DNA from 2 places in the Nocardia sp. NPDC055321 genome. Region 2 is predicted to be linked to the other one. Evidence: predicted binding sites of a transcription regulator. Region 2 holds the regulator's gene; the other holds the start of a gene.
The links. Region 2 encodes HspR, which represses chaperone genes until heat shock. Its sites were predicted from a motif close to ANNTGAGTNNNNNNNACTCANNT; they were not measured.
Positions count from the first base shown of each region.

Region 1: lon (endopeptidase La) is a predicted target of HspR. The motif match lies at 2,482-2,504, and genes of this name have one in related genera.

Region 1 covers NZ_JBSHMS010000002.1:339,011-346,532, reverse strand. The annotation lists gene lon (endopeptidase La) at 1-2,463, opposite strand; gene ACWIGI_RS04125 (iron chaperone) at 2,635-3,081, opposite strand; gene ACWIGI_RS04120 (VOC family protein) at 3,169-3,525, opposite strand; gene ACWIGI_RS04115 (alpha/beta fold hydrolase) at 3,749-4,594, shown strand; gene ACWIGI_RS04110 (TetR/AcrR family transcriptional regulator) at 4,594-5,178, shown strand; gene ACWIGI_RS04105 (alpha/beta fold hydrolase) at 5,290-6,147, shown strand; gene ACWIGI_RS04100 (sporulation protein) at 6,228-6,935, opposite strand; gene ACWIGI_RS04095 (zinc-binding dehydrogenase) at 7,027-7,522, shown strand, end outside.
Region 2 covers NZ_JBSHMS010000014.1:90,454-97,975, forward strand. The annotation lists gene grpE (nucleotide exchange factor GrpE) at 1-281, shown strand, start outside; gene dnaJ (molecular chaperone DnaJ) at 354-1,523, shown strand; gene ACWIGI_RS22890 (heat shock protein transcriptional repressor HspR) at 1,523-1,921, shown strand; gene ACWIGI_RS22895 (globin domain-containing protein) at 2,476-3,648, shown strand; gene ACWIGI_RS22900 (hypothetical protein) at 3,841-4,359, opposite strand; gene ACWIGI_RS22905 (putative T7SS-secreted protein) at 4,829-7,522, opposite strand, start outside.

The DNA.
Region 1 (7,522 bases), on a different contig from region 2:
TCAGGCGGTGGCGCTCAGCGGGATGCCGTCGAGGGCCGGCTCCACGACCGGTTCGATGGCGTAGGCCAGGATGTCGGCCACGTCTGCGACGGGGCGCACATCCAGGGCGGCCAGGACCTCGGCGGGGACCTCGTCGAGATCGGGCTCGTTGCGGGCGGGGATGAAGACGGTCTTCAGGCCCGCGCGCTGGGCGGCGAGGAGTTTCTGCTTCACGCCGCCGATCGGCAGGACGCGCCCGTTCAGGGTGACCTCGCCGGTCATGCCCACATCCGCGCGGACCTGACGGCCCAGGGCGAGCGAGACCAGGGCGGTGACCATGGTGACGCCGGCCGAGGGACCGTCCTTGGGAACGGCGCCCGCGGGGAAGTGGATGTGGATGTTGCGATCCAGGACCTTCGGCTCGATCCCGATCTCCTCCAGGTGCGAGCGGACGTAGGTCAGCGCGATCTGCGCGGACTCCTTCATCACGTCACCCAACTGGCCGGTCAGGGTCAGCGAGCGCTCGCCCTCGGCGGCGTTGGCCTCGATGTAGAGGACGTCGCCGCCGGCGCCGGTCACCGCCAGACCCGTCGCGACACCGGGCACCGCGGTGCGTTCCACCCCGTCGGGGGTGAAGCGCGGACGGCCCAGGTAGTCCTTCAGGTCGCCGACGCCGATCACCAGGCGATCCGCGGCCGACACCGGAACCCCGGCGTCGTAGCCCAGCTCCGCGTCGTAACCCAGTGCGGCGGAATCGCTTCCGGTGTCCGGCACGAACTCGCCGGCGGAGACGATGCTGCCCGCGGCGGGGTCCGCCGACTCCGACAGCCTGGTCACCGCCTTGCGCAGGGCCTTGGCGATCAGCCTTTCCAGCTGCCGCACACCGGCTTCGCGGGTGTAGTTCGCCGCCACCTCGCGCAGCGCCTCGTCGGTGAACTCGACCTCGTCGGTGGTGAGCGCGTTGCGCTCGAGCTGCCGCGGGATCAGGAAGTCACGGGCGATGGCGACCTTGTCGTCCTCGGTGTAACCGTCGACGGTGATGAGCTCCATGCGGTCCAGCAGCGGGCCGGGGATGGTGTCCATGACATTCGCGGTCGCGATGAACAGCACGTCGGACAGGTCCAGATCCAGATCCAGGTAGTGATCGCGGAAGGTGTGGTTCTGCGCGGGGTCCAGGACCTCGAGCAGCGCCGCCGCCGGATCACCGCGGAAATCGGAGCCGACCTTGTCGATCTCGTCCAGCAGGACGACGGGATTCATCGAACCTGCCTCCTTCATCGCCCGCACGATGCGACCGGGCAGCGCGCCGACGTAGGTGCGCCGGTGGCCGCGGATCTCGGCCTCGTCGCGCACGCCGCCCAGGGCGACGCGAACGAACTTGCGCCCCAGCGACCGTGCCACGGACTCACCCAGCGAGGTCTTGCCCACGCCGGGCGGGCCGACCAGCACCAGCACCGCGCCGGAACCGCGACCGCCGACGACCTCCAGGCCGCGGGCGGCGCGACGAGCGCGCACCGCCAGGTACTCGACCATGCGGTCCTTGACCTCGTCCAGGCCGTGGTGATCGGCGTCCAGCACCGCGCGCGCGGCCGAGACATCGGTGCTGTCCTCGGTTTTCACGCCGAACGGCAGCTTCAGGACGGTGTCCAGCCAGGTGCGGATCCAGCCCGACTCCGGGCTCTGATCGCTCGCCCGCTCCAGCCGCCCGACCTCGCGCAGCGCGGCCTCGCGAATGTCCTCGGGCAGATCGGCGTTCTCGATCCGGGTGCGGTAATCCTCCGCGCCGTCCGGTTCGTCCTCACCGAGCTCCTTGCGAATCGCGTTGAGCTGCTGGCGCAGCAGGAACTCGCGCTGGGACTTCTCGACCCCGTCGCGCACTTCCTCACTGATCTTCTCGTTGACCTCGGTCTCGGCGATGTGCTGCTTGGTCCACTCGGTCAGCTTGGTCAAACGGGTTGCCACATCGAGGGTTTCGAGCAGCTCGCGCTTCTGGTCGTGGCTCAGGTACGACGCCCAGCCCGCCGCGTCGGCGATGGCCGACGGATCGGAGAGCTGATTGACCGCGTCGATGACCTGCCAGGCCTCACGGCGCTGGAGCACCGCGACGACCAGCTTCTTGTACTCGGCGGCCAGATCTCGGGTGCGGCCGTCGGCGGGCGGGGTCTCGACCAGCTCGGCCTCGACCCACAGGGCCGCGCCGGGTCCGGTCACGCCGTGGCCGATCTTCACCCGGCCCTCGGCCTTGAGGACCGCGGCGGGCGCGCCCCCGCGCATGCGGCCGACCTGCTCGATGGTGGCGACCACGCCGTATCCGGCGTAGCCCTGATCCAGTCGCGGCGCGACCAACACCTGGTTGACCTTGCCGGCCTGGGCGGCGTCGATGGCGGCCTGCGCGGACTCGTCGAGCTCGATCGGGACGATCATGCCGGGCAGCACGATCGGATCGGTCAGGAACAGGACCGGGAGGTTCTGGGTGTTGGTCACGACTGCTACCTCTTCCAAGATTGAGCGTCTCCTACTCAACTCAGGTTGAGCGTTACCCAGTCAACCTCGACCCCCGCCCGGTAATTCCGCGACCTTGTTCGCCCCCGGCGAACGCCCGGACCACCGGGTGGTGATCCGGGCGAAACAGCAGGCCGGGAGGTATTTCGCGGACTACTGGGCCGCGCGGGCGACGAGCGCGCCGAGGAACGCCTCGTCGGCCGGGGTCAGATCGGTGAGGGCGAAGGAGGTCGCCCACATCGAGGCCTCGTCCAGGTTCGCCTTGTCCTCGAAGCCGAAGGTGGCGTAGCGGGACTTGAACTTCTCGGCGCTCTTGAAGAAGCAGAGCACCTTGCCGTCCTTGGCGTAGGAGGGCATGCCGTACCAGAGCTTGGGCATCAGGTGCGGGGCGTTCGCGGTGACGATGGCGTGCACGCGTTCGGCCAGGGCGCGATCGGAGTCGTTCATCTCGGCGATCTTGGCGAGCACGTCGGCGGTGCCGTCGGCCTTGGAGGACTTGCCGCCGCGGCGGGCCTCGGTCTTGAGTTCGGCGGCATGGGCTTTCATGGCGGCGCGCTCGGCGGCGGAGAAGCCGACGGTGGTCTTGGTGGCGGTGGTCATTTCGGGTTCCTCCGGATGTGCGGTGTTCGGGTGCCGTGGTCGGCGGGAATGATTCGGGGACAGCGAGATTCGAAGAACCGCGGCGGTTCAGCGATCCTGGAGCAGGCCCAGGATGTTGCCGTCGGCGTCGCGCACCTCGGCGACGCGGCGACCGTTGCCGGTGTCGCGCAGGGACTGCCGCGCGGTCGCGCCGGCCGGGCCCAGTTCGGCGAGTTTGGCCTCGATGTCGGGCACCTCCCAGTAGATGACCGGGACGGTGTTGCCCTGCGGGCCGCCGTCCGGCACCAGGCCGATGTGGTGGCCGTCGACGGTGAAGCCGACGTAGTAGGTGCCCTCGATCTCCGGTTCCACCCCGAGCAGGGCGGTGTACAGCGCCTTGGCCGCGGTGAGATCGGAGACGGGGTACAGCACCGTCTTGATGCCCTTGGCTGGGGTGGCGGTCATAGTCTCCGGCTCCTGTTCGTGCTGGTTGGTATGGCTATAACGGTATTTCCGGGCGGTCGGCGCGACATCCGTGCTGACCACGGAAGGCACCACGGAAAGTCCACGGGCTCGGCCGTACGGAGGCCCGAAAAGCGGCGCGGCGCGCGGGGTTGACGAGATTGGCTAAAGCTATTAGCTTTATGGCTATCGAACTTAGCTTCACTTCTTCGAGGAGAGGGACACCATGACCGAGTACCTGGACATCGACGGCGGCCGGATCGCGTACGACGTGATCGGTGACGGCCCGCTGGTGGTGCTCTCGCACGGCATCGGCGATCGGCGCCAGGCTTACCGGCACCTCGCACCCCTGATCGCGGCGGCGGGCTACCGGGTGGTCAGCGCCGACATGCGCGGCCACGGCGAATCCAGCCTGAACTGGCCGTCCGAGACCGGGAAGGACGCCATCAGCCGCACCGACGTGGCGCGGGACCTGCTGGCCCTCATCGCGAAACTGGGCGGACCGGCCGTCATCGTCGGGCATTCGCTCTCCGGCGGCGCGGCGACCATCGCCGCCGCCGAAGGGCCGGAACTGGTGCGGGCGATCGTGGAGATCAACCCGTTCACCCTGGTGCAGAAGTTCGACCTCGGCGCGCTCGTCAAGACCCCGCGGTACCGCCGCGGCATGGTGCCGCTCATGTCGACGCTCGTCTTCAAGAGCCTGGGGCAGTGGGCGAAGTACCTGGACGTGTCGTACCCGACCAAGCCCGCCGACCACGACGCCGAGCTCGCGGCCCTGTTCGCCACGCTGCGCGAACCGGGCCGGATGGCGGAATTCATGAAGACCGGCAAATCCACCCCCGCCGACGCGCAGGCCCAGCTCGGCAACGTCACCCGGCCCGCGCTCGTCGTCATGGGCACCGCCGACCCGGACTTCCCGAACCCCGAGGCCGAGGGCCGCGCCGTCATCGCCGCCATGCCCGCCGGACTGGGCAGCCTCGGACTGGTCGAGGGCGCGGGCCACTACCCGCACGCCGAAATGCCCGAGCGCACCGCCGAACTGATCCTGCCGTTCCTGCAGGCGCACGCCTGATGCCGCGGGCCGGACTGAACAGAGCCGAGGTCATCGCCGCCGGTGCGGCGCTGGCCGACGAGGTGGGCTTCGCGAACCTGGCGCTGAGCCCGCTGGCGCAGCGGCTCGGCGTGCGGACGCCCTCGCTCTACAAGCACGTCGAGAGCCTGGCCGACCTGCAGCACGGCATCGCGGTGCTCGCGCTGACCGAACTCGACGCGCGTATTCGCGATGCCATGCACGGACATTCGGGCAGCGCCGCGCTCGCCGCCTTCGCCGACGGGTTCCGGGGCTACATCGTCGAGCACCCGGGCCGGTACGCGGCCACCGTCGGCGTCGAGCCGGCGGGGGCGGACGATCCACTGGGACAGCCGAGTTCACGGCTGTTGGAATCCATGGCGGCGGTGCTGCGCGGCTATTCCATCCCCGAGGCCGACACGATCCACGCGATGCGGACCCTGCGCAGCACCTTTCACGGGTTCGCCACCCTGCAGTCCGGGGGCGGATTCCAGTGGGACGGGGAACCGGACGCCAGCTTCGCCTGGATGGTTCGGTTCCTCGACCGGGGCCTGTTGCGGCTGGGCGAGACTTCCACCGGGGCCTGACAGGCCGCCGCACAACGCGATCCGGCACCGAAACCCGGGAAATGCCCGGCGGCGCGCACCGCGCGGCGCACGATGGGTGCGAGACCATCGGCAACGAAGCCCTGGAGCGTCATGAACGAGTTCGAATTCGACGGCACCCGTATCGCGTATCTCCGGCAGGGGGACGACGGCCCGCCGGTGCTCATGCTGCACAACGCCGGTTCCTCACACCTGATCTGGATGCCGCAGCTCACCGCGCTGGCCCGGAACCATCGGGTGTACGCGCTGGACCTGCCCGGCTACGGATCCTCGGACCGGCCCGCGGCCGGCTACACCCTCGAGCGCTACACCGAACTGGTGCGGGAGTTCGTGATTCGGCACGAGCTCACCGGCATCGGCCTGGTCGGCAACTGTCTCGGCGCGGCCATCAGCCTCACCCTGGCCCGCCGCGAACCCGGGCTCGTGCGCGCGGTGGTGGCGATCAACCCGCTCACCGAGAACACCGCCATGCACGGCGATCTCGGCCTCGCGGCGCGCGTCACCCGCGGCCTGCCCGGGTTCGGCGCCCGGGTGCTCGGCGGCTGGCACACCCCGGAATGGTTCGCGCGCACCACGATTCGCACCTGGTTCAGCAGCGGCCGCGCCTACCGCGAGTGCCCGTACGTCACCCCGCTGGCCGCCGGGTTCCCCGCCCGCGCCCTGGTGGGCCTGGTCCGCGACCTGGGTTCCTTCGCCACCCTGGACGACTGGCCCGATCGCGACGCGCTGCCCCCGGTCTGCACGATCTGGGGCACCGAGAACCGGATCCTGTCCGCCGCCGCCGGCCGGACCGTGAACGCAGCCCTGCGCCCCGAACGCGCCGAATGGCTGGACGGCTGCGGGCATGTCGCGATGCTGGAACGGGCGCCGGAGGTTACGGCGATCGTCGGCGAGTTCTTCGCCGAGCACCTGTCTCCCGTGGTTCCGGCGCCGGTGGCGGCCGAAAGCTGAACGCGTTCAGCCGGATACGGGCCGGCCGGGCGCGTGAAGGACCGCCGTACCCATCGACCGTCGGCGGATTTGGCGATGGGTCAGAGTGACGGTGGGGGCGGGGGCAGATGCGGGGACGGGCGGCGGGTGAACCACTCCCCCAGGCGGTCGGTCCAGGGCTCGGCCGCCGCCTGTTCGTGGGTGAGCTCGATGGAGTCCGCGGTGGGGCCGCCGAGTTCGTACCAGCTCACCGCCAGCGTGTTTTCGGTGGTGGCGAGCGCCAGGCGGGGGCCCGGGGCGGGTCGGCCAGGTAGACCGGACAGCTCGAAAACCTGGCCGCCGTCGAACAGCCGGCTCGTCTTCGGCTCCGCGCCGAGGGCAACGGCGGCGTTCAGGACGGCGAGCTGGGCGGGGAGCGGCACCACGCGCAGGGGGCGGGTGTGTCCGAGCGCGAGCGCACCCGCGCGCTCGGCGATCACGCGGATGTCCATCGACAGGGGATGGATCGGTTTGCCGCGCGATTCGGTCAGGGCCGTGTCCCACGGGATCCGGATGCGGAAGGGGATCAGGACCGAGCCCGAGTCCCGGACCCGGGTGTCGGTCGCCACCGTCTCGTCGAGGTAGATCCGGTGCCGGGCGGAGCCGAGGTCGTCGTCCCAGTCGGTGGGGTTCCGGCAGTTCACCTGGATCCGGGTGCGCGACACCGTCATCGGGTCCGAGCCACCGGTCAGACGCACCTGGCCGCCGAGTCGCCGCCCGGGTTGCACCCGCAGGGCATCCACCGTGAATTCCACGCCGCCGTCGACCATCGCACCGACCTCCCGTCCGGTCCCCGCCGGGACCCCACCACCGAACCACAGCCCGGGCGATCACCCGAACCCGGCACGCGATCGGCCTAGCATGGCGGTCGGAGTGCCCGAACCGATCTGCCACGAGGAGTCGATGACCATGCTCGCCGCGCGTCTACACCTGGGACCGAACCGCCGGTTGGAACTCGACGAGGTGCCGATCCCCGAACCGGGCCCCGATCACGTGCTGATCAAGGTGGAGGCGGCAGGGGTGTGCCTGTCGGACGTGCACCTCATCGACGGCACCCTGACCCCGCTGTTCCTGAAGGGCGACGTCGTCACCCTCGGGCACGAGGTCGCGGGCACCGTGCACGCCCTGGGACCGGGCGTCACCGGACCCGAGATCGGCGACCGAGTCCTGTTGCAGGCCGGGGAGATGCGCGGCCAGGCCACCTTCACCCGCGGCGTCGACTACGACGGCGGCTGGGCCGAATACACCCTGGCCCGGGTCGACACGCTGGTGCCGATTCCCGACGAGCTGCCCTTCGAGCAGGCGTGCTTCATCCCCGACGCGGTCTCCACCCCCTGGGCGGCCATCACCGCGACCG
Region 2 (7,522 bases):
AGTCCGTCGCGGACAAGCTGGTCACCGCGCTGCAGAAGCAGGGCCTGCAGGACTTCGGTTCGGAGGGTGAACCTTTCGACCCGACCCTGCACGAGGCCGTGCAGCACGAGGGCTCGGGTCACGATCCGGTGCTCGGCATGGTCATGCGCAAGGGCTACCGCTTCGGCGATCGCGTCCTGCGGCACGCACTGGTCGGTGTCACCGACGCGGTGGCAGATCTGAACGACGCACCCGCGTCGGACCCGGCGAACGGCGGTCCCGATGCCGCTGGCGTCGAGTAATACGACAGCGACCCCGACCGGGGTCCGGACACCGGTCCCGGTGTCGATCGAATCGAAAGGAGGGGATGCCCGGTGAATCGGGAGTGGCTCGAGAAGGACTTCTACAAGGAGCTGGGTATCGCCTCCGGCGCGACCCCCGAAGAGATCAAGAAGGCGTACCGCAAACTCGCCCGCGACCTGCACCCGGACAAGAACCCGGGTGACACCAAGGCCGAGGAGCGGTTCAAGACCGTCAGCGAGGCGCACGCCGTGCTGTCGGATCCGGAGAAGCGCAAGGAGTACGACGAAGCGCGAAAGCTCTTCGCCAGCGGTGGTTTCGGCCGCGGCGGCTTCTCGCCCGGCGGTGGCTACACCCAGGGCGGCGGGTTCTCCGGCGACTTCAATCTCGGTGACATCTTCGGCGGGGCGCAGCCCGGCGGCGCCGACGGCGGCCTCGGCGACATCCTCGGCGGACTGTTCAACCGGGGCGGCACCCGCACCTCGCGGCCGCGCCGCGGCAGCGACGTGGAGACCGAGACGACCCTGGGCTTCCGCGAGGCCGCCCAGGGCGTGACGGTGCCGCTGCGCATGACCAGCCCGGCCGCGTGCACGACCTGTCACGGCAGCGGCGCCAAGCCCGGCACCAGTCCGCGAGTGTGCCCGCACTGCAACGGAACCGGCGTCGTCAGCCGGAACCAGGGCGCGTTCGGGTTCAGCGAACCGTGCGACGACTGCCGGGGCACCGGGTCGATCATCGACGACCCGTGCGTCGACTGCCGGGGCGCCGGCATCCAGAACCGGACCCGCACCATTACCGTGCGCATTCCCCCGGGCGTGCGCGACGGGCAGCGGATCCGGCTGGCGGGCCAGGGCGAAGCGGGTCTGCGGGGCGCGCCGCCCGGCGATCTGTTCGTCACCGTGCACGTCAGCCAGGACAAGGTCTTCGGCCGCAACGGCGACGACCTGACCCTGGTGCTGCCGGTCAGCTACAGCGAACTGGTGCTGGGGACAACCGTTTCGGTGCCGACGCTGGAGGGCCGGGTCGGTGTGAAGGTGCCCCCGGGCACCGCCGACGGCCGCACCCTGCGCGTGCGCGGGCGCGGTGTGTCCAAGCGCGACGGCGGCGCGGGCGATCTGCTCGTCACCGTCAAGGTCGCGATCCCGCAGAAGCTGGACGACGATGCCACCGAGGCGCTGCGGCGCTACGCGGAGGCGGAGAAGACCAGTGGCTTCGATCCGCGTGCTGGATGGGCAGGTGCGTAATGAGTCATGATCCGAACAAGGCCACCGAGGCGCAGTACTTCCTGATCTCGGTGGCGGCGCAGCTGGCAGGCATGCACGCCCAGACGCTGCGCACCTATGACCGCCTGGGTCTGGTGTCGCCGCAACGCACGTCCGGCGGCGGCCGGCGCTACTCGGACCGTGATGTGCAGCTGCTGCGCGAGGTGCAGCGGTTGTCCCAGGACGAGGGCGTCAACCTGGCGGGCATCAAACGGATCATCGAGCTCACCAATCAGGTCGAGGAGCTACAGCAGCGGGTCGCCGAACTCGGCGCCGAGGTGGAGCGGTTGCGGGCGGGGTACCGGCCGGATCTGTCGCCGCCGCAGCGCAGTACGGCGCTGGTGGTGTGGCAGCCGCGGCATCGGCGGAATCTGCCGTAGCGGTAGTCGGTCAGTGATGAACAGCGCCCCGGAATCCGGGGCGCTGTTCTCGTTTCCGGGTGGGAGCGCTCGGTGGTGTTCGCACTGATGCGGTTTGTTGCAGGCAATGTGCTGGATTCGGTAGTGGGGAGCGAAAAAATGGCGGGCGGGGTGCAAGCGTGTGGCGCCGGGGGCTTCTGGGTAATACAATTAGACCGGTCGGTTGGGAAATTGCGAAGTTTGTTTCATTTGTCGTGAGCGACAAGGGGATTTCGGAACCGGCGCGGTTGCGGTGGGGTCGCTCGATTTCTGAGTCTTGCAAAACGGATCACGCAGGATCTATGGGTGAAAACCCGTGTCGCGCGGCGTGTCCTAGTTGATCAGTCTGTTTTGTGGGGTAATTGCTCGCCTTCGCCTGGTTTTCAGGGAATTGCAGGGGTGTGTTTGAAAGGTCCCGTTCCGTTGCTGGCAAACCTCGCCTACACTTGCTCACCAACGGCTGCTGTCGAGTGTCCCGCAGCACTGCACTCGCCGGATTCGCCTGTGTTCGAGTGCGAAATGGGGTTGTGACACAAATGGATTCGCGGACCGTCGCATTGATAAGAACGACGTTCAAGGCGGTTGCTGCGGAGGAGGGCGGCCCCGAAAAACTCGCTCGATCCTTCTATGCGATCCTCTTCACCGATTACCCCCAGGTGCGGGATTTCTTCCCCGCGGCCCTGGACGCGCAGCGCGACAGGCTCGTCAAGGCCATCGCCTACGTGGTCGACAGGCTGGAGGAGCCGAACAAGCTCCTGCCGTTCCTCGCGCAACTCGGCCGCGACCACCGCAAGTACGGTGTCGTCGCCGAACACTATGCGGCGGTGGCCAAATCACTGAAGGCCGCCATGCAGGCCTACGCCGGCACCGAGATGTGGACAGACGAGGTCGAACAGGCGTGGGACGCCGGGCTCGGCGTCATCGCCGACACCATGATCGGCGCCGCCGATTCCGAGAGCACCCCGCCGGTGTGGACGGGCACCGTCATCGAACATCGCGAGGTGCTGCGCAATCTCGCGATCGTGCGCCTGCAACTGGATCAGCCCATGCAGTACGCGGCCGGCCAGTACATGAGCGTGCAGGTGCCCTCGCGCCCCCGGATGTGGCGCTATCTCTCACCCGCGATTCCCTCGAATCCCAGCGGCGAGATCGAGTTCCACATCCGCGGCGTCACCGGCGGCTGGGTGAGCCCCGCGATGGTCGGCCACACGAAGGTCGGCGAGCGCTGGCTGATCGGTTCCCCCCTCGGCGGCCTCGGCGTCCCCCGCAACACCCGCCGCAAGATGCTGATGGTCGGCTGCGGCACCGGCATAGCTCCCCTGCGCGCCCAGCTGATGTCGATGACCCAGCGCCGCTCGAACCCGAAGGTCGACATCTTCGTGGGCGGCCACTACCCCTGCGACCTCTACGATCTCGAGGTCCTGAGCCAACTGGCCCAGGCGAACAAGTGGCTGACAGTCCACCCCGTCACCGAGAGCGAAGAAAACCCCTGGTGGCACTTCGACACCTCGACGGAGGAGCCGAAAGACTACCCCGGCCTGGAACCCCGCCGGGTAGGCCAGATAGGCAAGATAGTGGCCAGCTTCGGCGCCTGGGAAGATCGCGACGTCCAGATAGTAGGCGCCCCCTCGATGGTCCAGACGACGAAGTTCCGCCTGATGGCCGCCGGGATCTCGACGAAGAACATCCGCCACGATCCCCTGTTCTAGCCGCAGGTCCCCCCCAAACCCCCGCGCCGCTGTCGTACGACTGGCAGCGGCGCGGGTTCACCAACTTTCGTTCACCTGGCGCGTAAAGCTTTCGCGCCGAGTGCTTTTCAGACGAATGGCGCAGCCGTCGCCGCGAACGAGGAGCTGTCGGGTTCTCGGCGAATCAGCCGCAGTCCAGCCTTGACTTGCCTGTCATGTTCGCCCCTCGACGGCGCGCCGGAGTCCGCCGCTGCTCGCCGCACTTCCCAAGCCCTCGAAACCCATCGCGGTGACCAGGATGAGGACGCGGTTGATTCCGCTGTCGCCCCCGGCGTTCGAGTTGTATCGATCGATCTCGTCGAAACTGGCCTCGAACAGTTCGGCGACACGCTCACGGGCCGCGTCCTCGCTTCCCTCCCACCGGGTCATCGGGCCGTACATGGGGGTCGCGACGATCAGGCCGGGCCCGCCGTCCCCACGCGTGTTCACCAGCACCTGGGCGGAATCGTATTCGGGGACACCGCCGTAACGATCATGCGCCAGGAACGCCGGAACAATCTGCGCATCACATGCGAACCCGATGCCGGGCAGGCCGCCGACCCGGAATTCGACCCTCTCGTCATCATGAAATGCTGCGCGCCACGGTTCCAGCGTTTCCGGGGTGTGTCCCGCTAATACTAGTTTCATTGCCGCCTGCGTCTTTGTCACCGAACAATAGAGAGAATGCTCCACGGTGTGCCTGTCGGAGGTTGCAGGCGTTCTCCGCTTGCAGGCCAAGGCCTGCTGGTTCAAGCGTTTCTAGGAAGTCCAGCGGAAGTGTAGCTTTGCGCCCTACATGTGGTGAGCCGAGGGTGATTTCTATACAGTTTCAGTCAGATGCTCTATGAGTCCGACACTGTCATCCAATAAAGGACCGTATTGCCATCTTCGGATGCTAGAAAAGTTGTCGATCCGCCATCCTGTTTGTATATGTGCAACATTGAAAGGCGGCTCTCGTTGAGCTCCTGAAGAAAGTTGACCAGATTATATGTATGAGAACGAAGTTCGGTGCCCTCTGGCGTGCGCCGCAGGCGGCGAGTATATATACTCAAGAGAGTGGAGGTGGAAATTGAACTCTTTGTAATCGTAGAATTTGAATCGATTCCGACTAGTGCGTGCTCATTAATCCTCCCTTCGAGTATTGCGGTATTGACTAGCGTAGTCAATTCGGTCGTATCCATGGCCCTCCGTTGATGCTTATTTCTGCACCATAGACGTTGCCGAGTATGGTCACTTCGAACTCGGTATAGGTATATCTTACGCCAGGAACACGATGATAGCCGGGCCCATCTGCGTTCGGTATTCGCATTACGACGCCGGGGCCACTGCTACTTTCTAGGCTCACGTCGAGTGCAACGCCATCGTGATCAGTGGTCCACGATGTGAAGGAGCTATCGGTATCCCCACCTGCATGAGTGTTTGCGTCTGCGACCCGTCCCCACCGCGGCTCTGCTATGCCCTGCATGGCATTATCGTAGGCCCACCGCATCCACGGTTGGAACTGCGTTCCTTGATCCGCATATGGAATTCCTCTGTATAGATACGGTTCTTCGTCGATATCCCAACTTCCTCCATTTCTGCAACCGTTCGGTATTAGTCCAAGCGGGTCGATCCATTTGGTCGTATTATGAGGGTAGGTGCTTGGGTTGGGAGCTGCTACCAATCCTAAGGGATCGGTGGTGTTGTATCGGCCGGTTGCCGGATCGTATATACGATGCAAATTATAGTGAAGTCCGGTCTCAGGGTCGTAAATCTGCCCGGGGAACCGAAGTTTTGTCGAGGCCGCGCCTCTCCAATCGGTTTCGCCCCACAAGTTGCTACTTCTGTTACCGACGGAACTCGCCGTGCTGGGATCGTATAGCTCTGACGGTTGCCCGACCGCGTCGCTGACAATGGCATTGAAGGTCTGGCCAGTCGATGACCGATCGATTTCTTGTGTGAGCGGAGTGAAAGTGCCGGGCAAATACTGCCAACGAGTGGTCGCATCGTCGGCGACCTCTTCGATTAGGTGATTTCCATCCCATACGTAATCAATGCGTTCCAGGATTTGTCCGGTTGTGGAAATGCGCTGTTTTGACGTTCGACGACCGTAGCCATCGTATGTGTAGTGCCACCGTTGGTTATCCGGCGTCCAAACATCGGTAAGCTGGTCGAAGCTATTATATTGATAGTGCCAGGTGTGCTCTTTGTGTGAAGCGCAAGTGATTATCTTGCGTGTCAGTCGGCCAGCCGGATCATAGTGGTAGCGGTTTCTGCCATCCTGAATTAGCAGGTTCTTCGTATATTCGCGACCTGGAGATTCATCCGCTGCAGGTAGAGCGTAGGCTGTGTCCTGAGAACTTGTTTCGGTAGAACTCTGGTGAGAAGTCATGCTGTTGGTGATGTTGCCTAGTGGGTCGTAGGCGTAGTTTTCGGTGATTATTCCGTCGTATGTCAGGGCTGCTACTCGTCCCACCGAATCGAGGGCGTAGTTCCGCTGCAGGGAGCGGTGTCCAATTCGATGGGTCGTGTGGCGGGTGATGTATCCGTCTGGGCGCCAATCGTATTCATCGGAACGGAGAGGCTTGGGGGAAACGCTTGAGGTGCCGCGAGAGTCAACACCCAGGTTGAGGAGACGAGTTGGATAACCGGTCACTGTCTGGAGACGTAGGCGGCCAGCCAGCGTGTAGTCGTTCTCGATTGCCAACTCGTCGAGTCGCCAGCGGATTAATCTGCCTGCGACGTCATGGGTAAACGCTATGTCATGATCGTCAGCAGTGAGCCCGGATGGGCGGCTGGCATGGTCGTAGTGCCAACGTGTTTCGGCTCCGGTGGGGGACGTACGACGGGTACGCCTGGCCAAGTTGTCCCGCTCGAAGAGCATCGGCGGATGGGTATCGAGCTGTTGGGAAGATAGTTTGCCCGCGGCGTTGTAGGTGAAATTTAAGGTGTGAGTGGAGGTCTCGGCACAACCGCCATTAGAGACGCTGCGAATGCGACCGGAAGGATCATGTACGTAGCGAATCCAATCGCCGGAATCGCTGGCGATTGCAGTGAGTCGGCCGAGAACGTCGTGTGTGTGGTAGAGAGTGACTCCGGTGGCGGGCGTGACTGAACTAATACGGCCGTTGTCGTCGTGGGTGTATTCGGTTGTCGCCCCGTTGTAGTCGGTTTGCGAGATCATCCGCCCCGCTAAATCATAGCAGTAGTGCCACGTTTGACCGTTGGGGTTAGTGACGCCGGTGAGGCGACGTTCGGTGTCCCAGGAGTAGGTGGTGGTGGCTCCAGCCGGATCCGTACGGGCCATCAATAGGTCGAAGGATCCATAGCTGAACCGGGTGACTCCACCAGCGGAATTCGTGTGAGTGAGGACATTGCCCTCGCCATCGTAGGACCAAATCTCAGTGTGGCCATCCGGTGAGATGCGTTCAAGTGGGCGGCCAGAGGGCGTCCAACTCTGAGTATGAGTGGCACCGAGAGGACTGCTGATTCGTATAGGGCGTCCGAATACATCGCGGTCAATCGTCGTCAATGCGCCCAACGGGTCGATGACACCGACCAGTAGGCCAGCTTTGTCGACTTCGAAATGTGTTGTGGCACCGTTAGTTTTGGTCACTGTGGCGATGGCGCCCGATGAGTGATAGGTGTACGAGGTGCGCGCTCCACCTGAGTCTGTGACTGCGGCAAGATTGCCAAGCGCATCCCACTCCCGATGCTCGATGCTGCCGTCAGGGTATCTGATCGACTCGGGACGGTTTCGCCAAGCGTAGGTGATGTCAGCTGCAAGGCCATCAGGGCGAACGACACGAGTGATGTCGCCTTCTTGCGAGTAGCTATAGCAAGTTATTGCGCTATCAGGGGCGGTAACCCGGAGCGG